3 regions of the Planococcus lenghuensis genome follow, and region 1 is predicted to be linked to each of the others. Evidence: riboswitches for the same ligand, from Rfam matches in the RefSeq annotation. Region 1 holds a riboswitch; each other region holds the start of a gene.
What was found. Region 1 has a riboswitch for thiamine pyrophosphate ahead of B0X71_RS09680 (YkoF family thiamine/hydroxymethylpyrimidine-binding protein). Riboswitches for the same ligand answer to the same signal wherever they lie in the genome.
Positions count from the first base shown of each region.

Region 2: it holds a riboswitch for thiamine pyrophosphate, as region 1 does, so the genes downstream of both, B0X71_RS08255 (3-oxoacyl-ACP reductase) here and B0X71_RS09680 (YkoF family thiamine/hydroxymethylpyrimidine-binding protein) in region 1, are expected to answer to the same signal.
Region 3: it holds a riboswitch for thiamine pyrophosphate, as region 1 does, so the genes downstream of both, tenA (thiaminase II) here and B0X71_RS09680 (YkoF family thiamine/hydroxymethylpyrimidine-binding protein) in region 1, are expected to answer to the same signal.

Region 1 is NZ_CP019640.1:1,878,418-1,886,044, reverse strand. It holds gene B0X71_RS09695 (AbrB/MazE/SpoVT family DNA-binding domain-containing protein) at 1-139, opposite strand, end outside; gene B0X71_RS09690 (universal stress protein) at 296-757, shown strand; gene B0X71_RS09685 (hypothetical protein) at 923-1,363, opposite strand; TPP riboswitch at 2,020-2,125, shown strand; gene B0X71_RS09680 (YkoF family thiamine/hydroxymethylpyrimidine-binding protein) at 2,220-2,810, shown strand; gene B0X71_RS09675 (ECF transporter S component) at 2,812-3,393, shown strand; gene B0X71_RS09670 (ABC transporter ATP-binding protein) at 3,380-4,816, shown strand; gene B0X71_RS09665 (energy-coupling factor transporter transmembrane component T family protein) at 4,758-5,552, shown strand; gene B0X71_RS09660 (IS1182 family transposase) at 5,845-7,627, shown strand, end outside.
Region 2 is NZ_CP019640.1:1,624,327-1,631,953, reverse strand. It holds gene dapB (4-hydroxy-tetrahydrodipicolinate reductase) at 1-349, shown strand, start outside; gene dapD (2,3,4,5-tetrahydropyridine-2,6-dicarboxylate N-acetyltransferase) at 352-1,071, shown strand; gene B0X71_RS08275 (M20 metallopeptidase family protein) at 1,121-2,272, shown strand; gene B0X71_RS08270 (alanine racemase) at 2,269-3,318, shown strand; gene lysA (diaminopimelate decarboxylase) at 3,315-4,604, shown strand; gene B0X71_RS08260 (hypothetical protein) at 4,669-5,211, opposite strand; TPP riboswitch at 5,399-5,505, shown strand; gene B0X71_RS08255 (3-oxoacyl-ACP reductase) at 5,589-6,350, shown strand; gene thiW (energy coupling factor transporter S component ThiW) at 6,440-6,928, opposite strand; gene thiE (thiamine phosphate synthase) at 6,925-7,578, opposite strand; gene thiD (bifunctional hydroxymethylpyrimidine kinase/phosphomethylpyrimidine kinase) at 7,562-7,627, opposite strand, start outside.
Region 3 is NZ_CP019640.1:1,616,542-1,624,168, reverse strand. It holds gene thiD (bifunctional hydroxymethylpyrimidine kinase/phosphomethylpyrimidine kinase) at 1-610, opposite strand, end outside; gene thiM (hydroxyethylthiazole kinase) at 607-1,392, opposite strand; partial or broken gene tenA (thiaminase II) at 1,394-2,077, opposite strand; TPP riboswitch at 2,165-2,271, opposite strand; gene B0X71_RS08225 (hypothetical protein) at 2,410-2,976, opposite strand; gene B0X71_RS08220 (hypothetical protein) at 3,116-3,442, opposite strand; gene B0X71_RS08215 (universal stress protein) at 3,475-3,957, opposite strand; gene parC (DNA topoisomerase IV subunit A) at 4,111-6,537, opposite strand; gene parE (DNA topoisomerase IV subunit B) at 6,534-7,627, opposite strand, start outside.

The DNA of each region.
Region 1 (7,627 bases):
GGATCACCACTTCCTGAGTATCAGAATCAAACTCAAACTGAAGCTTGTCTCCGCTGTCCACCTGCAGCATCATCCGCACTTCTTTTGGCAAAGTTACTTGGCCTTTACTTGTAAGTTTAGCCGTCGCGATATTAGGCATGCCTGCTCCTCCTTCTTAATTCCTTACTTTTCCTTACCTTAGTGTAATAAATTCAATCAAAAAATACAAGTTTTACAATTGTGACTTTCATCACATACTTACGAGGGCATCCGTAATATGATAAGGATAAGAAAATCCATATTAGGAGGAATTGAAATGCCATTATCATATGATCGGATCCTGGTTGCGATTGACGGTTCCAAAGAAGCGGAATGGGCGTTTAAAAAAGCGATTGGCTTGGCCGACCGGAATGATGCCGAATTATGTTTAGTGAATATCATTGATACCCGTGCGCTTACGATGGTCGGTAACGCGAACCCGGATTACGCAGAGGGGCTACGTAAATCGAATCAGAAAATGCTGGATGACTATAAACAGCAGGCGGAAGCGGCAGGAATTCAGCGCGTGGACACAGTCGTGGCCGTCGGTTTTCCAAAGACGGCGATTTCCCGGAATGTTGCAAAGAAATTCGACGCCGATTTGATCGTGTGCGGCGCAACCGGCATGGGCCCTATTGAACATTTCCTGCTCGGAAGCGTCTCAGAACATATCGTACGCACCAGCCGATGCGACGTGCTGGTCGTCCGCACCGAAGAGCACGCGGAAGCCAATAGCTGAGATCCAAGATGCCCAAACTGAGGAATCGTCAGTAACGCAGCTGCCTGCGAGATGGAAAACGGGCGGCTGCGCTTCTTGTTCTGAGCTGCGAGACGCGCAATTCACCCGAGTGAACGACAATCAAAACTGCAGGAACTGTTCGTATCCTTCGTTGAAGAAATTGAATTAGTCCTCTTCCACTTTTTCATCATCCCGGTAGACATGCATCTTGTGTTTCGATATCACGTGCAGGTTCTCATAATGATTTTGAAGCAGCCGCTCCGCATATTTGGCTTCCACTTGGCTGATGGCTCGCTCATCACTGTCCGTCAGTCTCATACCTTCTCCTATATAGACGTATTGGTCTCCGTATTCTCCACCTTTATCCAAGTACTGCTTAACAATATAAATGCCTTCATCATCGTAATAACCGTAGTTTCTCGGCGTCAGAAGGTACGATCCTTCAACTTCCCCAAATTTCGTGAGGTCATCCGCCCCCACCATTTCTTCCACTTCGTTTTCGTTCGGCACAGGCTCATACACCCACATGAACCACCCGAACGCCACTATGCCTGCAACAAATAAAACGGGGGCAGCGATCAGCAACAGCAACCATTTCCTTTTCATCTTCTCCCTCTTTTCTTTTCGAACGGGATCACGCATTATTCCTTGGATTGCCAACCCTTTTCTCTACGTTTAGTTTACCGCAAATTTCCATAAAGCCAAAAGTTCTCATGGCATATATGCCAGTAAAGTACCCGGCAAAAATAACTGCTCAATTAAATGCTTCGCCGCGTATCTTTTGAGATTAATGCAATCATGTACATCCAGGTTCTTCTCAAGAGCTCCAGACCTGAAATGCCGATATTAAGTGCCGTTTCCGTCAATGACCTTTAATAGGTCTATTTGGCTGTATAGCCGTTCCGGTAGTTTTATCAATAATCCGTTAACTTAATAGAAAAACCTTAAATCACTGGTACATATCTGCTTTTCGGAATCAAAAAAAGGGTAATTATACGGGTTGTCTTTTTGTTGCCCCTCCTGGTTTTCGCTTGATTTGCCGCTGTCTCGGAAATCCTGTAATAGTCGGAATGCACACGCTAAAAACATGAGGTTGAGAGCACGCCGGGCCGGCTAATCTTTTTCAGTCATTCTCTTCACGTCCCTCCGCTATCACCGATTTTGATTGATCTCTATTCAAGAACCGGTTTACATCCGTTTTTCCCTCCTGTACACTGAAGGTGCCGGAAACATCCGGTACATGACAAAAACTGCATACCGTTTTTCTGCACTGGGGGTGCCCACTTTGGCTGAGATGCGAGCGCGAGCTCCGATCCCTTATGACTCGATCCGGATAATACCGGCGTGAGGAAGTGCAGTGACGTTCCGTACACTTCTTTTTGTTTGATTGCTATGGATACGTGGCTGCATCTTCGCGGATGCGGCCTTTTTTCATGGACTCAAACACAAGGAGGAATTCAAAATGGAACAACAGCACTGCGGCACAAGCCCGATCGTCGGCTTTCGGTTTTCGCTTCATCCGATGAGCGACCGGTTTATCGACATCATCAAAGGGGCTCTTCACGAAACCGATACATCCCGGGTCTGGATGCATACCGATGACGTCTCAACCGTCATCCGGGGCAAGCAGCCACACGTCTTCAATGTCGCTAAAGCCCTTACGCTTCATGCGGCAAAGACCGGTGAACATGTGGCATTGTCCGGCACCTTTTCTGCGGGTTGTCCGGGTGACACGGAAGGCGATGTGTATTTGAAAGCGGATGATGAACTCCAGAACACAGACGACCGGAACCAATATGTCTCTTCGCAGTTCGCGCTCTATCCGATGAATAATCCGGACTACATGGCGATCATTTACCGGGAAGTCGACCGGGCAAAGGCGCGCGGCGTCTTCAACGACTCGATGCATTACGCAAGCGGCATCCATGGCGACATCCATGACGTCTTTGCCTTTTACGAAAAGGCGTTCACGCATGCCCGCTCCAGTCGATTCCCGCATCTCGTCATGACCGTCTCGATGAGCCTCAATAGCCCGTCGCACGGAGGGCAATAATATGCTGAAGTCATGGAAACTGAAAGAAATCATCTTGATGAGTGTCTTCGCCGCTGTGTTCGGCGTGGTTTACTTGCTATTCGTCCATATCGGAAACATCTGGGCCGGGTTCATCGGCCCCATCGCCTACGAGTGGATCTTCGGCATTTGGTTCATTGTCTCGATTCTGTGCGCGTACATCATCCGGAAGCCCGGTGCGGCGCTCGTGTCGGAAACGGTGGCAGCGGCTGTCGAAGTCATGCTTGGCAATGCGATCGGCCCACGGCTCATTCTGTCCGGCATTGTCCAAGGACTCGGCGCAGAAGCGGTATTCGCCGCAACGGGCTATAAGCGGTATCAGACGTGGGTGTTGATGCTGGCCGGTGCCGGGTCCGCCGTGTTCAGCTTCGGCTATGGCTATTTGCTGTCGGGCTATGCGGCACTGGATCCGTCGTTTGTGGCACTCATGTTCACGTTGCGGGTGCTGAGCGGGGCGTTGATCGCCGGACTTGGCGGCAAGTATTTGGCAGATGGTCTGCTGTTGTCCGGTTCTCTCCGCGGTTATGCCATTTCGTATGACAAAAAAGGTGATGCCCGTGTGTGAACCGGTTATTTCATTTGAAAACGTTGCATTCCGCTTTCCGGACGAGGAGCGGAATACATTGCAGGACCTGTCTTTTGAGGTTCATCCCGGGGAGCGGCTCGTCATCAGCGGTGTGAGCGGATCGGGCAAAAGCACGCTCTTGTATTTACTGAACCGGCTGTATCCCGATAACTGCGACGGAGTGCTCACGGGTCACGTTCAGCTGTTCGGGAAACCGGCTGCAACTTACGCGCCCGGCGAGATATGCCGGCAGACAGCGACGGTGCTTCAGGATCCCGATGCGCAGTTCTGCATGCCCACAGTCGAGCAGGAATTGGCATTTACGCTGGAGAACCTGAAGATCGGCCGGACAGAAATGGAGAGCACCATAACTGCTACATTGGAATTAACCGGTCTGACTCCATACCGTCATGCAGTCATTCAAACGTTATCCGGCGGGATGAAACAGCGGGTCGCACTTGCCTGTGCGATCGCCATGCAGCCGGAAGTGCTCGTGCTGGATGAGCCGATCGCCCATCTTGATCCGTACAGCGCACAAGCATTCATTGAGCTGTTGGACAAACTGCAGGACACCCATGGCTGGACCGTGATCGTCGTCGAGCACCGGCTGGAGTTATGGGAAGGGTTCTTTACGCGGGAACTCGTCCTTAACCAGGACGGGGTACTGCAGGCGGACCGGCCGTTTACCGCTCCCTGCTCCCCGCCGTTTCCCGTTAAACGAGCTTCAGCGCTTGATGACATAGCATTAAAAGCACAAGGCGTATCGGTTTCGATCAATGGCATTCGCATACTTCAGGATATCTCGCTCACTGCGGCAGCGGGAGAAATTATGGTGATCGCCGGTCCGAATGGCAGCGGGAAGTCCACGCTGTTAAAAGCTTTATGCGGAATCGTGCGGATCGATTCAGGGAAATTAACAGGGCTCACCGCCGGCTATGTGCCGCAGTCCCCGGAGTATTTGTTCATGACACAGCGGGTGGCGGATGAACTGACTTATTCCGGGTGCTCCACTGCGGAAGAAATCCGGATCATCGCCGACCGGCTCGGTCTTCGGTCCATTTGGGATGCCCATCCGTTCGCGGTCAGCCACGGACAGAAGCGGCGCGTGGCGACCGGGGCGATGATGGCCGATAAACGCCAGGTTCTCCTCATGGATGAGCCGGCAGCGGGCCAGGATGCGGCTGCTCTTTTGGAATTGGCGGCACTCATCACGGAACAGGCCCGCTCCGGCATGACGGTCGTAATTGTGACGCATGACATGGCCTTCGCCGCAGCGGTCGCAGATTCGGTACTGCTCATGAAGGAAGGTCGGCTGTCCCGGAAATTTCTCCCCGCCGAACTATGGCAAGAGCCGGATGTATTGAATGCTTATCATTTGGTATCACCGGAAGGAGCGGCTCGGCGTGCAGCGCATTTTGCATGACATGAACCCGGCGGTGAAATTGGCCATCGTCACAGGTTCCGTCCTCGTCCTGGCGTTGTTCTTCAATCCTTGGACGCCGCTGTTCTTTTTTATCGGCATCGTGGTGATCCAAGCGTTTTTCAGCCGGATTGCCTGGAAACGGTATGTGCTCTTTATGCTGCCGTTCGTCATTACAGCGGCCGGGTATTTGTGGACGACCGTTGTGTTTGCGGCGGATACGGAAGGACCGGTCATCTGGAGCTGGGCCGGCATTGACGTGACGGCCGAACAATGGAGCCGGGCGCTGTCGCTCGCTTTCCGGGTGCTCGCTTTTTCATCGGTATCTTTACTGTTTGCGTTTACGACGGATCCGGTGAAGTTTGCGCTCAGCCTGATGCAACAGCTCAAACTATCACCGAAACTCGCCTACAGCATGCTCGTCGGCTATCAATTCCTGCCGGTGCTCCGGGAGGAATTCATCCAGATCCGCCAGGCCCAGCGGCTCCGCGGTATTGGAACGGAAACCGGGCTACTGCACCGCGTCCGCAACATCCGTCGCGTCTTGATGCCCATGCTGGCTGGCGCAGTGCGAAAAGCGGAACGGACGGCCTTTGCCATGGAAGCCCGGGGATTCACGGGTGAGCCCCGGACCGTTTTCTTTGAGCCGGTTCCGCTCACTCGGACCGATGCAGCGATGGGGATGGTGTTTACTGGTCTGCTTTTGGCAAGCTGCATCGGAGGTGTGAATCTGTCCTGACGTTCAATTAAATACAAGGGGCTGTCCCGAAAGGTCATGAAAAATGACCTCGAGGGGCAGCCCCTTTTTTCTATTCGTAAAGAAGTAGCTGGGGTTCGGCCCGGCGGACGCTTTCCGCGGGCACGGCTTCAGACGCTTCCCTCGCTATACTCGGTCCAGGGTCTTCAGCTCGTGCTGGTCCCGCAGGAGTCGCCGCCGGCCTTCCCGCTAGTCAAGTCATCAATGCATACAAAAATCGTCCGTTTCTGTAAAATGGGAGTTACCACACAACCACTCAGAAAGGACGATTTTTATGCGCAATCCAACGATTGCTTCTACCGATTATACCATGCAACCACCTCTTCCGTCAGGTGAATTACTTGAACACGAAACCGCAGTTTCCACCCAAGGGCGCCGGCCGGCGCCCGCATTCAAACCGTATGATCCGACCCAGGCCTTATCCATTCCTGATATTGGCGCCCTGATTCCCGACCATCATGTGGCTCGTGTGGTGGATCAGTTGGTTGAGGCTTTCCCCGATGAGGTGTTGACCGCCTGCTACCCTGGCGGGGGGCGACCACCCTTCCACCCGAAACTGATGCTCAAAGTTATTCTCTATGCCTATTCCCAAAAAGTTTATTCCTGCCGGGGCATCGCCACGATGCTGCACGAGGATCTTCCGGCGATCTGGCTGGCGGCGATGCAGAAACCGGATTTCCGGACCATCAACCATTTCCGGAGCGTCCGAATGGGAGCGGTCATCGATCAGTTATTCGAGTTCACTGTTTTGGAACTTCACCGGCAAGGGTTTGTCGAGTTTGAGAACTACTTCCTGGACGGGACGAAGATGGAAGCGGACGCCAATAAGTATAGCTTTGTCTTCCGTAAGGCGGTGACGGGGCGGGAAGCGAAACTGAAAATCAGAATTCAGGAAACGCTTCAGGAAATCCAGGAGATTGCCAAGGCGGAGGGATTGGAACTGGGCCAGCTGGCCGAGGAGCCGGCGGCTGCGGAATTGGCTTCAATTGCGAACCAGCTGGAAGACCAAATGGACATCCTGACGGATCTCATTGCTGAGGAAGAGATTGTGGAAAACAGAAAAGGACTCCGCAAACGGCACAGTCTCCTGAAAAAGAAAGTGAAACTGATTCGTGAAAACTTCATTCCTCGCCAAGAAACGTATGCGGAACAGCTCGCCGTCTGTGGAGAGCGCAACAGCTTCTCGAAGACGGACCCGGACGCCACATTCATGCGGATGAAGGAAGATCATATGAAGAATGGCCAGCTGAAACCCGGATACAATATCCAGATGGCGACCGAGAATCAATTTGTACTGTTCTATACCATTCATCAGCGCCCAGGAGATGCTCGCTGCCTGATTCCACATCTGGAAGAGCTGCAGGCATCTGCCCTGCCTATGCCGAAGACCATCGTCGCGGATGCCGGCTATGGAAGCGAAGAGAACTACCTCTACCTGATCGGGGATGAAAAAGAACCGCTTGCCGGCTTCCTGATCCCGTATGGCACCTATCTGAAAGAGCAGACGAAGAAGTTTAAAAACAATGAATGGAACGCGAAAAACTGGACGTATGAAGAAGCGGATGACCGATTCATCTGTCCAAACGGCCGCCGCGTCGTTTTCAAAAAGTATCAGGAGAAGAAAAATGCATCGGGCTTTGTTCAGTCCTATAGAATCTACGAATGTGAAGACTGTACCGGATGTCCGCTGAAAGAATCGTGTACCAAGGCGAAAGGGAACCGTCAGGTTCACTGGAACCCGGTCTACGAGGAATTGAAAATGAAAGCGAAAGAAGCCCTTGAATGTGAGGACCGAAAACTGGTATACGCCCGAAGAAAAATCGAGGTGGAAACCGGTTTCGGCGATATCAAGGGCAATTTGGCGTTCCGCCGGTTCCATCTCCGGGGGCTTCAGAAAGTGCACATCGAATTCGGACTCATCGCCATGGCGCATAATTTTCGGAAAGTGGCCGGTTTCCTCCGGTCACTTTCCGAAAAAGCGAACTTTAAAAAAACAGGGAGAGAACAACCGATTGGTTATTCTCTCCCTGTTTTTAATTTAGGGGGCTTTTTGGACA
Region 2 (7,627 bases), 250 kb from region 1:
TATCGAGCTGACTGAGCGGCATCACAATAAAAAAATCGATGCGCCGAGCGGTACGCTTGTTAAATTATACGATGCCATCAAAGAAACGCGGCAGGACGTGGAACCGGTGTATGACCGCCATGCCCAGGAAGCGAAGCGGACCGACAAGGAGATCGGCATTCATTCGATCCGCGGCGGCACAATCGTCGGTGAACACGAAGTCCTGTATGCCGGGCATGACGAAGTAATTGCGATCCAGCACAAAGCACAGTCGAAAGATATTTTTGCAAACGGAGCCATCGATGTCGCGGAAAAGCTCGTGACGAAACCGAACGGCTACTACACATATTCGAATTTAGGAGTGGATTAATTTTGGTAAAAGAATTTACAGCACAGGAAATCATTCAGTACATCAGTGATTCAGACAAGAAAACCCCATTGAAAATATACGTAAACACCGAATTTGTGAAATCCGACTTCCCTTCAAGCTTCCAGGTATTCGGCAACGAGGGGTCCTTCACGATCTTTGCGGATTTGAAAGACTGGAAGCCGTTCTATGAAGCCAATGAAGCACAGCTGCAGGATCTGGTCATTGAACAAGACCGCCGCAACAGTGCCATCCCGCTTCTCGATGCGACAAACATCAACGCACGGATCGAGCCGGGTGCATTCATCCGGGAACATGCCGTTATCGGCGACAGTGCCGTCATCATGATGGGCGCGACAATCAATATTGGCGCAGTGGTCGGTGAAGGTACGATGATCGATATGAACGCGGTCCTCGGCGGCCGCGCTACGACAGGCAAAAACGTCCATGTCGGCGCAGGTGCCGTGCTTGCAGGCGTCATTGAACCGCCAAGCGCAAAACCGGTTATCATTGAAGATAACGTCCTGATCGGTGCCAACGCAGTCGTTCTTGAAGGCGTAACAGTCGGTGAAGGCGCAGTTGTCGCAGCAGGCTCGATCGTGACAGAAGATGTGCCGGCCGGCGCAGTTGTGGCAGGCGTTCCAGCCCGTGTCATTAAACAGGCGAGTGAAGTGCAGGGCGGGAAAATTGAAATCGTCCAGGCCCTCAGAAAACTGAATCAGTAATCGGCGAAGAGGCGGAATGCCTCTTTTGCCTTTCATGGAGTGATTTTCAATGGATTTACAGGAAACGTTAACAAAACACCGCCGGACGCTGCATCAGATTCCGGAACTCAGCTTTGAAGAATTCAAAACGGCTGCATATATCCGCAACACACTTGATGAGCTCGGCATTCCATATATGACGCCGCTTGAAACAGCAACGGTCGTCTACTTAGAGGGAAATTCAACTACAACGGTCGGTTTCCGGGCGGATATTGACGGATTGCCAATCGCAGAAGAAAATGAGATTTCCTTCAAGTCGGTACATGTCGGCGCCATGCACGCCTGCGGCCATGACGGGCACACGTCGATGCTCTTGACTTTTGCCGAGCGCTGTCAGGCATTGCAGCAATCCGGCAGCCTGCCGCATAATGTGCTTCTGTTGTTTCAGCCATCAGAAGAAGCGAATGCGGGCGCGGGCCGGCTCGTCCGGGAGTTTCCATTCGCTGACTACAATCCGGCTGCGATTTTCGGTCTCCACTTGATGCCGGATAATCCGGCAGGCACGCTGTTGACAAAAAATGGTCCGCTGACTGCAAGTGCGACTGAATACCGCATCCACATTGATGGCAAGTCGGCTCATGTGGCAAATAAAGAAACCGGTGCGAATGCGCTTGGTGCATTGAACGCCATCGTCAGTCAGATCCAGCAGCTCCAGCATTTCTTTCTGAGCGGCTTGAATCAGAACATCGTGCATATCGGTAAAATGCAGGCCGGTGAAGCGATCAACACGGTTCCATCAAACGCTTACCTGGAAGGAACCATCCGAACGTATGAACTTGGTGATCTCAAAACTGTTCAGGAGAAACTGCAGGCCATCGCAGCCGGAACCGATGCCTTATTCGGTACGTCAACGCGCGTGGAGTTCGCAGAAGGCTACCCGCCGGTTGTGAACGATCCTTCCCTGCTGCCGTTTGTAACGGAATGCGCGGCGGAAGCAGGTCTTGATGTGGTGTTGAAAGACAAACCGTATTTATTCGGTGAAGACTTCTCCTTTTACCGGGATGCAGCCGTTACGCATTTCGCCTTCCTTGGGGTGCAGGACAAAGGGCAGGGCTATACGAGCGGCCTTCATACCGCCCGCTTCAATTTCGACGAGACGAGCCTCACTTATGGCGTCCGTTTCTACGAAACCATCCTTCAGAAGTTTGGTGAAACCCAATGACAGCGACACTCACCATCAATCAGACCAATTTATACGATCAGGCCCGGCAACTGCAGGGGCAGACGGATGTGCTCGCTGTCGTAAAAAACAACGCGTACAACGTCGGCCTGGATTTGGCCTTCCGGACGTTCTATAAAGCGGGCATCCGGGCGTTCGCCACCACCTCATTAAAAGAAGCGGTGGAACTTCGGCAGCTCGATGACCACATTGCCATTTTCCTGATGAACCCGTCGACTGATTTCGATAAACTCCGGGAAAACCGGATTGCGATGACTCTCCCTTCCCTGCCGTTCTTCCGGGAACACGAACAGGATTTGCAGGGCATCGATGTCCATCTCGAGTACAAGAACCTGCTCCGCCGCTCCGGCTTTGACCGGGCGGACGAGATGTTTGAAGTGCTGGAAGCGGGAACTGTCAACGTAACCGGTGTCTGGACCCATTTTGCATTCGCTGATGAGATCGGGTCGGCCGAGTACGAGAAGGAAAAACAGGACTGGCTCGATTTGCTGGAATCGATTCGAGCTGAAGCGCGCGGCCTCCGGTTCATCCATGCCCAAAACAGCGCGTCGTTTGTTCGGGATGGATTGTTTCCGGGCCATACCCACGCCCGCCTCGGCATATTATTATATGGCTCCCGGCCGTACAGCGGATTGCCGGAAAGTCTGGCTCCCGCTGTCGTATCCGTCAGCGCGAATATCATTCAGACCATCCGGCTGAAAGCGGGCGAAAGCTCCGGCTATTCGAGCGCTTTCCGTGCAGAGAAAGACTGCGTTGTCGCCATCGCGGATATCGGTTACGGTGACGGCGTGCTCCGGACGCGCGCCAAGCATGAAGTGCTGATCAACGGCCGCCGTTACCCGATCGGCGCTCTGATGATGAGTCATTTGCTTGTTGTCGTTGATGAGGACGTGCAGCCTGGTGACACCGTGTATCTGTATAACGATGTGCTGCGGGTGGATCATTACACATTCCTTGGTGTCGGGGCGAATTCTGAACAGATGAGTGCCTTGAACCATAATTCGCTCACAAAGGAGATTTTGGCATGAATTTAACGAGAAATGAACGAGGTGAACTGACCATACGCGGTGTTTCTTTGCCGTCTTTGGCTGATGCGTATGGCACACCGCTTTTTGTTTACGATGAAGATGAAATCCGCAGCCAGTGCCGCCGTTTTCATGACTCGCTCTCAACAAGCGGATTGGATTACACTGTTTCATACGCCAGTAAAGCGTTCAGTTCCGTCCAGCTTTTCCGGCTGATGAATGAAGAAGCCATGGGGCTTGATGTCGTCAGTGAAGGCGAGTTGTATACGGCGCTTGCGTCCGGATTTCCGGCGGACCGCATCCACTTCCATGGCAATAACAAAACCGAAGCGGAAATCCGCTATGCGCTGGATGCCGGCATCGAGTACTTCGTCATTGATTCGATCGGGGAAATCGAGCGGATCGATGCGCTTGCAGATCGCGATGTCGAAGTGCTTGTCCGTATCAATCCGGGTGTTGAAGCTCATACACACGAATTCATCCAGACCGGCCAGGAAGATAGTAAATTCGGCTTAAGCATTGAGAAAGGGCTGGCACTGGACGGCATAAGCCGCATCCAGGCAGCAGAGCACCTCGTATTCAAAGGCGTCCATTTCCACATCGGTTCACAGATTTACGACCCGAACGGCATGATTACGACGATCGATAAAGTGCTGCGCTGGCTGCATGAAAACAACATCCAGGCAGATGTCCTTAATGCCGGCGGCGGCTTCTCCATCCGCTACACGGATGAAGATATCAGCTATCCGATTGAAGATGGCGTAACCCGCATTACAGAAACTGTGAAAAACGTGTGTGCTGAACTGGATTATCCGGTGCCGCACCTGTCGCTTGAGCCCGGCCGTTCCATTGTCGGTGAAGCAGGCTTGACGTTGTACCGCGTCGGGACGGTGAAAGACATTCCCGACGTCAACACGTATGTATCCATTGACGGCGGCATGAGCGATCATATCCGCACTGCGCTGTATGATGCAAAATATACATTGCAGCTTGCCAATCGCGAGCCGGAAGGCAAAGAAATTACAACCACAGTGGCCGGCAAGTTGTGCGAATCCGGCGATTTGATCGCAAAAGGCATTGAACTGCCGCCGGTCGAGCCAGGGGATCTGCTTGCGGTTCTGTCGACAGGCGCTTACCATTACTCGATGGCGTCGAATTACAACCAGATGCTGAAACCGGCTATCGTGTTTGTGAGCGGCAATGATCACCGGCTCGTCATCCGCCGGCAGTCGCTTGAAGATTTGCTTGTGAATGAAGTGACGGACGATCAATTGGGAAAAACGAAGTGAACGGGCAAAAATGGCTCTGCGAATTGCAGGGCCATTTTTCATTTTACGCATGAATTTAGGCGGACTATGCGTAACCCCCCTCTGCTTCCGGCAATTCTTCATATGCCTCTTTTTCCTCGATCAGATCAACGATGAATTTTCGCAGATTGAGCAGTTCCTGTGCGTCCTCTGTCAGTTCACAATACTTTTGGGAGACTTCATGCGTGATGATTTCACCGAGCGCCTGAATCTTCCAGATATCCACTTCATGTGGTGTGTGGATGCATCCGGCATCCGGGACGAGTTCTTTTGGGGCCATCGCGTTGATTTTCTGCATTTTTTCATACACCAGCTTCATTTCTTCGTCGGACAACTTAATGTCTGCCGAAGCCGTTCCGTTGGTAATTAAATCCTTCGTGACCGTATCGTCGAACGTATCCACTTCGTTCTTACTGGTAATGCCATACCGAATAGAAAAATCAAAGTCCTCCGGCATTTCTGCAGGCATAGCAGTTATCGTTTCTGCCGGTTCATCAGCAGGTTCAGTTTCCGGTTCATTCATCGTTCCTTCTGTTGTACCGCACCCGATAAGCAGCAGCAACAGCAGCGATAAGACAATTAATTTCATTTTCTTGTCTCCCTTTCAAGTTTCAATGATTTCCAGCAAATTCCCTGTTATTGATATAGTAGTCGGTTATAAGAGGAAAAGGTTTCAAAAAATTAATCCGGGAGAAAGGTTGGCGGAGGGCATTAGAGGACAATTTGTCGTTTCGCCTGCAGTGTGCTACGCTTGAAAAGAACATAACCGAATACGAATCGCCCACTGGGGGAGCCGCATGAAAAACGGCTGAGACGAGCAGAGCTCGGACCCTTTGAACCTGATCTGGATCATACCAGCGGAGGGAAGTGGCGGATCTTGCTCTCTTTTTAATGGATTGCACACGCCGCTTCCCTTCCCGGGGGAGCGGCGTTTTTGTATACCAACCAATAAAGGGGAGAACATTCATGGAAATTAAAGACCAAGTCATACTGGTAACCGGCGCCAGCAGAGGACTGGGAGCAGCAATCGCAAAAGCCTTCGGACGTGAAGGTGCCAAAGTGGTCGTCAACTTTTACAAAAGCGAACAAAAAGCACAGCAGGTCGTCCAGGATATCGGCGATCACGCTGTTGCAATCCAAGCGGATGTCACCGACAAAGAAGCCGTGCTGAGGCTGTTTGAACAAGCGGAACAACATTTCAACCAATCTGTCACCACCGTTGTCAATAACGCGTTAATCAATTTTACATTCGATGCGGTAAACCGGAAGAATGCCGGGCAGATCCAGTGGGAAGATTATCAAACCCAGCTGGACGGCAGTGTAAAAGCTTCTTTGTATACCACACAAGCTGCAGTTGAAGGTATGTCCCGGCTCAATTTCGGTCGAATTATTACAATCGGGACGAACTTGGTCCAAAACCCCGTTGTGCCTTATCATGACTACAACACCAGCAAAGCGGCATTGATTGGCTTTACCCGGACAATGGCAAACGAATTGGGCGCAAACGGTATTACCGTCAACATGGTATCCGGCGGGCTGCTCCAAAAAACGGATGCCAGTGCTGCCACTCCGGACGATGTCTTCGATCTGATCAGCGCGAGCACCCCGTTAAAGCGTGTGACGACTCCTGAGGAAATGGCGGATGCTGTGTTGTTTTTCTCATCCCCCTGGAGCCGGGCGGTCACCGGGCAGAACCTCATTGTCGACGGCGGTCTCGTGATGCATTGACCGCTACTAAAAGAAAGACTCCGGCACTACTGCCGGAGTCTTTCTTATGTCTTCTTATTTTGAAGTATCCCGACTCCTACTCGAATTTCTTAATAAAGCAATTGAGTCGCTTTGGATTTCATTAGTCTCGAAACAAGGATAACACCGAGCACTGCACCGCTTATACTCGACACAAGGAACGGTGGCATGAAAAAGAAAGCGGCCGCTTCTGTTCCCATCAAAATCCGGGCATACGGAACAGCAATCAGCGAGGCGATAATCCCGGTGCCGATAATTTCGCCAACTGCAGCCAGCCACAATTTCCCGAACTTCAAATACAGGATGCCCGCAAGAAATGCCCCGATCATGCCTCCTGGAAACGCAAGCAATGAACCTGTTCCGGTCATGACTCGGACCACACCGGTCAGAAAAGCGATCAAAACCGCCGGACCCGGTCCGAACAGAACCGCTGCCATGACATTGATGGCATGCTGAATCGGATAAGCGCGGGCGATACCTGCTGGAAACGAAATAAACGCCGAGCCCGCAACGGCGATAGCGACAAACATGGCCATCAGTACCATCTGCTTTGTCTTCATAATTGAGGAGCTCCTTTGTATGCTTCCTTAAAGAGGTTCACTTGACCTCGTACATCTTCCGCTCCTGCAAGAGATGAAATGACCGCTACACTTTCCGCGCCCGCCTGATAGACGGCGCTGGCATTTTCCGGTTTAATTCCGCCGATGCCGACAATTGATAGCGCAGGAAACGCTTTTTTAACAGCCACAATCCCCACAATGCCTGCAGGCGGTTTCGCATCATCTTTGGAACGGGTGCCATAGACGGGCCCCATTCCGACATAATCTGCTCCATCAGCTACCGCCCGCTTCGCTTCTTCGACTGAATGAACCGAAACTCCAAGAATTTTATCCTTTCCGATCCGGCTCTGAACCGATGCACAGTCCAAGTCTTCCTGCCCGACATGGACACCATCTGCATCGATGGCACATGCGAGTTCGACATCATCATTTATAATGAACGGCACCCGATGGCGGCGGCAGAGCTTTTGACATGCCAACGCAAATGTTTTCAGCTCTTTACCGGTTAATGCCGCTGTCCCTTTTTCTCTTAATTGAAAATGGCTGATGCCGCCAATTAACGCTTCTTCCAAAATAACTAACGGGTCCCGGCCCACTGCGTTTGTTGTTCCCATAATGAAGTAGACCGATGGCTTAGTGAACAACTTCAATCGGATTCGCCTCCTTCGTTGTGTTAAAGGCCGCATGATTTGTCGGACC
Region 3 (7,627 bases), 260 kb from region 1:
GCGGTGAACGGATCAGAAATGACTCCCCTGTTTTACTCATGTAAAAATCTTCAGCGATATCCGGATCCTTCCCGTGTCCGCCCTTAATGATAACGGAAGCTGCGCCTGCCAATACTATTTCCTGTGCCGCTTTCTCGCGGGAAGCTGAATTATGGATCGCTATGCCGCTTAGCACTTCCGCTTCCGGGATATTAGGTGTTACCACTTCGGCAAGCGGCAGCAAGTACGCTTTCAACGCATCCACCGCTTCCTGCTGCAGAAGCGAAGCTCCGCCTTTCGCAATCATGACCGGATCCACGACGACGTTTTTCCATCCGTAGCGCTGAATCCCTTTTCCTGTCGCTTCAATGATCTCTGCATCAAACAGCATGCCGGTTTTCAGAGCGGCAATCTGAAAATCCGTCCCGATGGCATCGAGCTGTTTTTCCACGGCTTCTCTTGTCATCGGATAAATCCCATGGACACCACGTGTATTCTGGGCGGTTACAGCTGTCAGAACTGATGTGGAATAAACCCCGAGTTCCTGAAACGTTTTGATATCCGCCTGAATGCCGGCGCCGCCGCCTGAATCTGAGCCGGCAATCGTCAGCACTTGTTTCATCATACTCATAAAGCCCCATCCTCCATTCGGTTAAGCTCATCAATATCGCTTTGTCTGACAGATGATAATGCATCAAGGAAAGCAGTTTGGAAACTGCCTGGCCCTTTCACATGCTGAGCTGCTTTCTCTCCGGCAAGTCCGTAAAACCGGAGTGCTTCTGCAGCCGCAGCAAGCGGGCGATCCGGTGACACTGCCGAGAATGCCGCAACCACAGCACTCAGCAGACACCCCATGCCCGTAACGGAAGTCATGATCGGATCACCGGATGCGTTTTCGATAACAGTGTCCCCGTCTGTCACCACATCGGTTTTTCCGGTGACAGCCACGATTACTGAAAGCTTTTTCGCCGAGCTTCGCGCAAGTTGGGTTATATCTGCTTCCCCTGCTCCGGCATCCACTCCTTTTGATTGCCAATCTGCCCCCATAATCGCAGCAAGCTCACCGGCGTTGCAGCGAAGGACGCTGACTTCAACTTCCTCCAGTATCCGCTTCACCGTTGACAGGCGATACGGCGTGGCTCCGGCTCCGACCGGATCCAAAATAACCGGAACTCCTTTTTTGTTTGCCGCTTTTCCGGCAATCAACATGCTTGTCACAGTTGTTTCATTCAATGTGCCGATGTTAAGTGAAACCGCTCCGGCGAGAGCCGCAAGATCCGCTGCTTCTTCCGGTGCTTCTCCCATGATTGGGGAAGCTCCGAGTGATAGAAGCCCGTTCGCCTGGAAATTTGAGACGACATGATTTGTAAGGCAGTGAATAATCGGCTTTTCGGCTCTGATTTGTGTCAGCATGTTACACACCCGCTTCTTTTTTGGTTTTTAGCGCCCAATTTTCCATTGTCCACGCCTGTTCCCAGAAATTCCATTCGTAATAGCTGCTCCGTCGGAAGCGCTCTTTCAATTCTTGTCGACGCTGTTCCGGCAAATCTTCTGCAAGGGAATTCATCCGATTAATTTGTTCATTCACCAATTCGCCGAACCATTCGGAACTGTAAGTCCCGATTCATTTCTCGAAAATCGGATGGTCGGGTTGTGCTCCCTTCAGGCGTTCGCCGGCTTCGTGATAGAGCCAATAGCAAGGTAGAATTGCAGCCAGCACGTCAGCAAGATCCCCTTCCGCCGAAACATGCATGTGATTTACATAGGCATATGCGCTCGGCGACGGTTCAAATGCGGCCCAGTCAGCTTCTGTCACACCAAGTAACGCCATGAATGATTCATGCAGCGCCATTTCTGCCGCACATGTCTGTTCTGCATGATGAGCGAAACTTCTCGTCGTTTCCAAGTCTTTCGCTTTTGCAGCTCCGAGTGCCTGCACTTTCGCAAAATGGGATAAGTAATACGCATCCTGCATCACATAGAACCGAAACACATCCAATGGCAGCGACCCTTCCGCGATTCCCTTTACGAATGGATGATTAAAGCTCGCTTCCCATAGCGCATCATTTTCCAACCGGATTTCCTCACAAAAAGTCATCTTTTCCATCTCCTTTTCTGCAAATAAAAAACACCGCTTTCCAGTAAAGGAAAGCGGCGTCTGCAATTCAGCTGAGATGAAAAATAAGCGTGCATTCGCCCACTTCCCTCCGCTGGTATGATCCAGATCAGGTTCAAAGGGTCCAGGCTCTGCCCGTCTCAGCCGTTTTTCATACGGCTCCCCTAGTGGATTGCGATATTTTGTTGTCGGAATCACTATACCATAAAAGCGAAACTTTCTCAAAAATGCTTAAACAGAACTTGCAGTTTACCGGAACAGCCATCAATAGCCGCCATGATATCCTTGAATTTCTGCTCTGAAAGCATGCTTGGTCAGCTGACCCACAGCATTTCCGTTTGCTCGACTGACCAAGTACTTTCCCGTTCCTTCAATTCCATTCGAAGTCCGATCGCACCGAGACCGCCTTTAAATTTTGTTCCTTCCATGATGGCCTCCGTCTTGCTGGTAAACCGAACGTCTTCAATCGTCAGGAGAATGCCATCAATGGTCATTGTCTCTTCATCCATCATTCCTTCCTGTTCAATTGTCTGCATGTCGCCTTCCCGGGTCTCCACCCCATAGGTATCTTCGAAATATACCAGGACCTCTGCGATCACTTCTGGCCCTGGCTTTTCCCCACTCTCTTCAGCAGTTTGTGGTTCTGTCGCCGCATTCCCCGTAGGCCCGCCGTCAGCTGCAGGCAGCTCCTCGAAATCAATGATCAAATACTCCATCCCTTCATTGAGCCCCGAATCTTCGGCCAGGAGGGTCTCAAATGCGGCGATATAGAATTCCGCCATTTCCTGTCTATTTTCTGCTTGCGGGCTCTCTGCTTGCCCGCAGGCAGAAAGACTGATTGTTATGATAATGAATGCCGATTGAATGATAGTATTCTTCATGTCCAGCCTCCGGATCAGTTGACTTAAATTCATTATATGTATTTACGACCAGTCTAACGTTATCAAGCAAAAAAGCACCGTCATCCGGTGCTCTTTGCCCAATTCTCTGCCGTATTTTGATCAGCGCTTTTACTGCGGATCACTCATCTTGTCCGGCTTCGATCATCAGGAATGTGGCCGTGATGATATGCATGATCATGCCTATGAGAGGAATCCAGCCAACAGCCGATGCGATAATGCCCAATATATGGCCCGTTCTTTTGCGGCCTGCTTGGATGGTCAGGATTAAGGCAACAATATGAAAAGCCAGCATGATGAGCAGTGGCATCCAATTCAAACTAATGATGAATAATCCGCCAATAATCGGGATACCTAGCGCCGCTTCCAGTCCGCCTCCGACCCATTTCAACACCCGGGTTTCGCTTGTAGGAATCGGTTTATGTTCAGGAACTTTTGCCAGTTTCATGCGCTCGCCTCCATGTAGGGAAATGCGTTTCTTCAGGCTTCCGCGGCTGCTTCATCGATTTCTTCTTCTGTCCGGACAACCAGCACATCACATGCACTCATCCTTGCGATCGACTGGGAGACACTGCCCATGATAAACCGTTCCACCCGGTTCAGCCCGCTGGCACCACAAATGATCAGATCTGCGTCAATTTTCCGGGCCACCCCGCGTGGAATCGTAACTCGTGGAGAACCGCGCTCAATAATGATCTCCACCGGCTTCACACCCGCCGCTTCCGCTTCTGCTTTATAGCGGTTCAACAGCTTTTCTGCCGCCTTTCTCGCTTGCTGTTCGCCTCCCCTCATGACAGAACTGTCATACATTTTATTCCCTTGGAACAAACGGGCATCCAAAATGTTGACTATGAACAAAGCAGCCCGGTTCCGCTGGGCAATACCAATGGATTTTTGAAACGCCCATTCCGCTTCTTTTGAGCCATCGACAGCAACAAGAATCCGATCATACTGTAGGATCATGGTCTTGTATCTCCTCTCGATCATTTACTTTTTATTATTCGACCTGCTTCTCCAAAGTTCCTGCATTGCCATTGCATCATTTCGGGACTAGATTCTTGCATACAAAAAAGCACCGCCCGCAGGCGATGCTTTTCATTTGTTTCCTATATTGTTTTATTCCGGCTGTTCCACACGATAAACAGTGACCGCCCGGCCATCCGTTTTCTCATCAAGCAGGAACGAACCATTGGAATACCGGTCTGCCGCTTTCAGTTTCTTAATACTGACCGGAATCCGGTGCCCTTTTTCGGTTTCAATGATAATTTCTTCCGTACCCTGTACTCCGATGACGCCTGCCACACTATGGGGATTGGACTTCACTTCCCGCAACATGACCAGCCCCCGTTTGGCACGGGTGCCTGTTTCAAATTCAGATGGCTTCATTTTCTTCACAGCCCCGCGTTGGGTGAGGAGGAGCAATTCAAAGTCTGGCCCTTCTTTGATCAGGAGAGCAGATACGGTCTCATCGCCATCTTTCAAGTTGATGCCTTTTACGCCCGCTGTCCTAAGTCCCGTCACCGGCACTTCCTCCATCTGGAATCGCACGCCGTATCCGAACCGGGTCGCCATGAAGAATTCCGGTTCATCCGTGTGGAGTGCTGCAAAAATCATGCGATCATCTTTCTTCAAATTCATCGTCTTGATCGGCTTCGAATAACGCTGCATCTGATAATCTTTCAGTGCCGATTGTTTCACGAGACCATTCGCGGAAGCTGTTACAATCGTTGCTTCCTCTTCAAATGATTTAACGGGCAGCACTGACAGAACGGCTTCCTCGTCGTCAAGCGGGACAATGCTCGATAAATGCTGGCCGAGATCTTTCCAGCGGATATCCGGCAATTCGTGAACCGGCTGGTAGACAAAATTCCCGGCTGTCGTGAAGATGAGGAGCGTATCCTGTGTATTCAAATTGCCTTCGAACAGCAGCATATCACTTTCTTTCATCGCGAACTCCTGGCCATTGGATGCTGCATGCGAGCGCAGGCTCGTCCGTTTGACGTAACCATCTTTCGTGACGGTCACGATCACTTCCTCGCTTGGCACGAGCAATTCTTTCGTGATTTTCAGTTCTTCGATCTTCTCTTCGATGACCGACCGGCGCGGCTCTGCAAATTGCTTCCGGACAGCGGTCAGTTCTTTCTTAATCACTTTGTTTAATTTTTTAGGGCTCGTCAGGATACCGGTCAACTCTTCAATTTTTTTGCGCAGTTCCTGCTCTTCTTTCTGAAGTTCCGAGATATCGGTATTCGTCAGGCGGTAAAGCTGAAGCGATACGATTGCTTCCGCTTGTGCTTCCGTGAACTTATACGCTTCTTTTAAATTGGTTTTTGCATCCCGCTTATCCGTCGATGCCCGGATCGTCTTGATCACTTTGTCGAGAATTGACAAGGCTTTCATGAGCCCTTCGACAATATGAAGCCGGTCATTCGCTTTCTGCAAATCGAATTCAGACCGCTTTGTGATCACTTCTTTTTGATGGTCGATATACGCATCCAGCAGTTTCGGCAAGGTCATCACCGTCGGCCGGCGCTTGTAAATCGCAACCATATTAAAGTTGTAGCTGATCTGCAGATCGGTATTCTTGTACAGGTAATTCAACACACCGGTTGCATCGATGTCTTTTTTCAGCTCAATGACCATGCGGAGACCCGTTCGGTCTGATTCATCCCGCACATCCGCGATGCCTTCCAGCTTCCGGTCAAACCGGAGGTCGTCAATCTTTTTGACAAGGTTTGCTTTATTCACTTCATACGGAATTTCCGTAATGACAATCTGTTCCTTGCCGCCTTTCAGGCTTTCAGTTCCCGATTTGGCCCGAACAACGATCCGGCCCTTACCGGTTTCGTATGCCTGGCGAATGCCGTCGGTCCCTTGAATGGTGCCCCCGGTCGGAAAGTCCGGCCCTTTCAGTACGGTCATCAGTTCCTCGACCGTCGCATCCGATTTATCCATGCGCATCAGCACGGCATCGAGCACTTCGTGGAGGGCGTGCGGCGGAATATCCGTCGCATACCCCGCGGAAATACCTGTCGATCCGTTGACGAGAAGACTCGGGAATTTCGCCGGCAGAACCGTCGGCTCGTTCTCGGTGTCATCGAAATTCGGAATAAAATCCACGGTCCGTTTATCGATGTCCCGCAGCATTTCAGATGCAATGGCTGACAATCGGGCTTCTGTATAACGCATCGCTGCCGGCGGATCGCCATCCATTGAACCGTTGTTACCATGCATTTCAACCAGCATGTGCCGGACTTTCCAATCCTGGCTCATCCGGACCATCGCCTCGTATACCGAGCTGTCACCGTGCGGATGATAGTTACCGATGACGTTTCCGACGGTTTTCGCCGATTTCCGGAACCCTTTATCGTTTGTGTTGCCTTCCCGGAACATCGCATACAGAATGCGTCGCTGTACCGGTTTCAGGCCGTCGCGTGCATCCGGCAGCGCCCGGTCCTGAATAATGTATTTTGAATAGCGGCCGAAGCGGTCGCCGATCACTTCCTCCAGAGGAAGGTCCTGAAACTTTTCGAGCTGCGTCAAATCACTTCCTCCTCTTCATGAATCAAATCGTTTTCCAGAATGTTGTTATCGTCTTCAAGACCAAAGTCCACATGGCTTTCGATCCATTTGCGGCGCGGTTCCACTTTATCGCCCATCAATGTTGTGATATGACGCTCTGCACGCGCGCCGTCTTCGATCGTCACGCGGATCAACGTGCGCGTTTCCGGATTCATCGTCGTCTCCCACAGCTGGTCAGCGTTCATCTCGCCAAGTCCTTTATAGCGTTGAATTCCATAGCCTTTGCCGATTTTTTTGATGGCGGCATCCAGCTCGTTTTCTGTCCAAGCATATTCGATCACTTCTTTTTTGCCGGCGCCTTTGGAGACTTTATACAGCGGCGGAAGTGCGATATAGACTTTCCCGGCATCGATCAGCGGTTTCATGTAGCGGTAGAAGAATGTCAGGAGAAGCACTTGGATATGCGCGCCATCCGTGTCGGCATCCGTCATGATGACGACTTTGTTATAGGCGATGTCATCCACCGCGAACTCAGACGCCACACCGCCGCCGATTGCGTGAATGATCGTGGAAATTTCTTCATTTTTCATGATATCTTCAAGTTTCGCTTTTTCCGTGTTGACGACTTTCCCGCGGAGCGGCAAAATCGCCTGGAAGCTGCGGTCGCGCCCTTGTTTGGCAGATCCGCCGGCCGAATCCCCTTCCACGAGATACAATTCATTTTTCTTTGCATTGCGGGACTGGGCCGGTGTCAGTTTACCGGAAAGCAGCGTATCGGACTTTTTGCGTTTCTTGCCGTTCCGTGCATCTTCCCGCGCTTTTCGGGCTGCAAGCCGCGCCTGCGATGCCCGGATGGCTTTCCGGACGAGCGATGCGCTGAGTTCCGCGTTTTCTTCGAGGAAGTACATCAGCTTTTCCGATACGACCGCATCGACCGCGCTTCGCGCTTCACTTGTGCCAAGCTTGCCTTTTGTTTGTCCTTCAAATTGCAGCAATTCTTCCGGAATCCGGACGGATACGATCGCCGCCAGGCCTTCCCGGATATCCGAGCCATCCAGGTTTTTATCTTTTTCTTTCAGCAAGTTGATCTTTCTTGCGTAATCGTTGAATA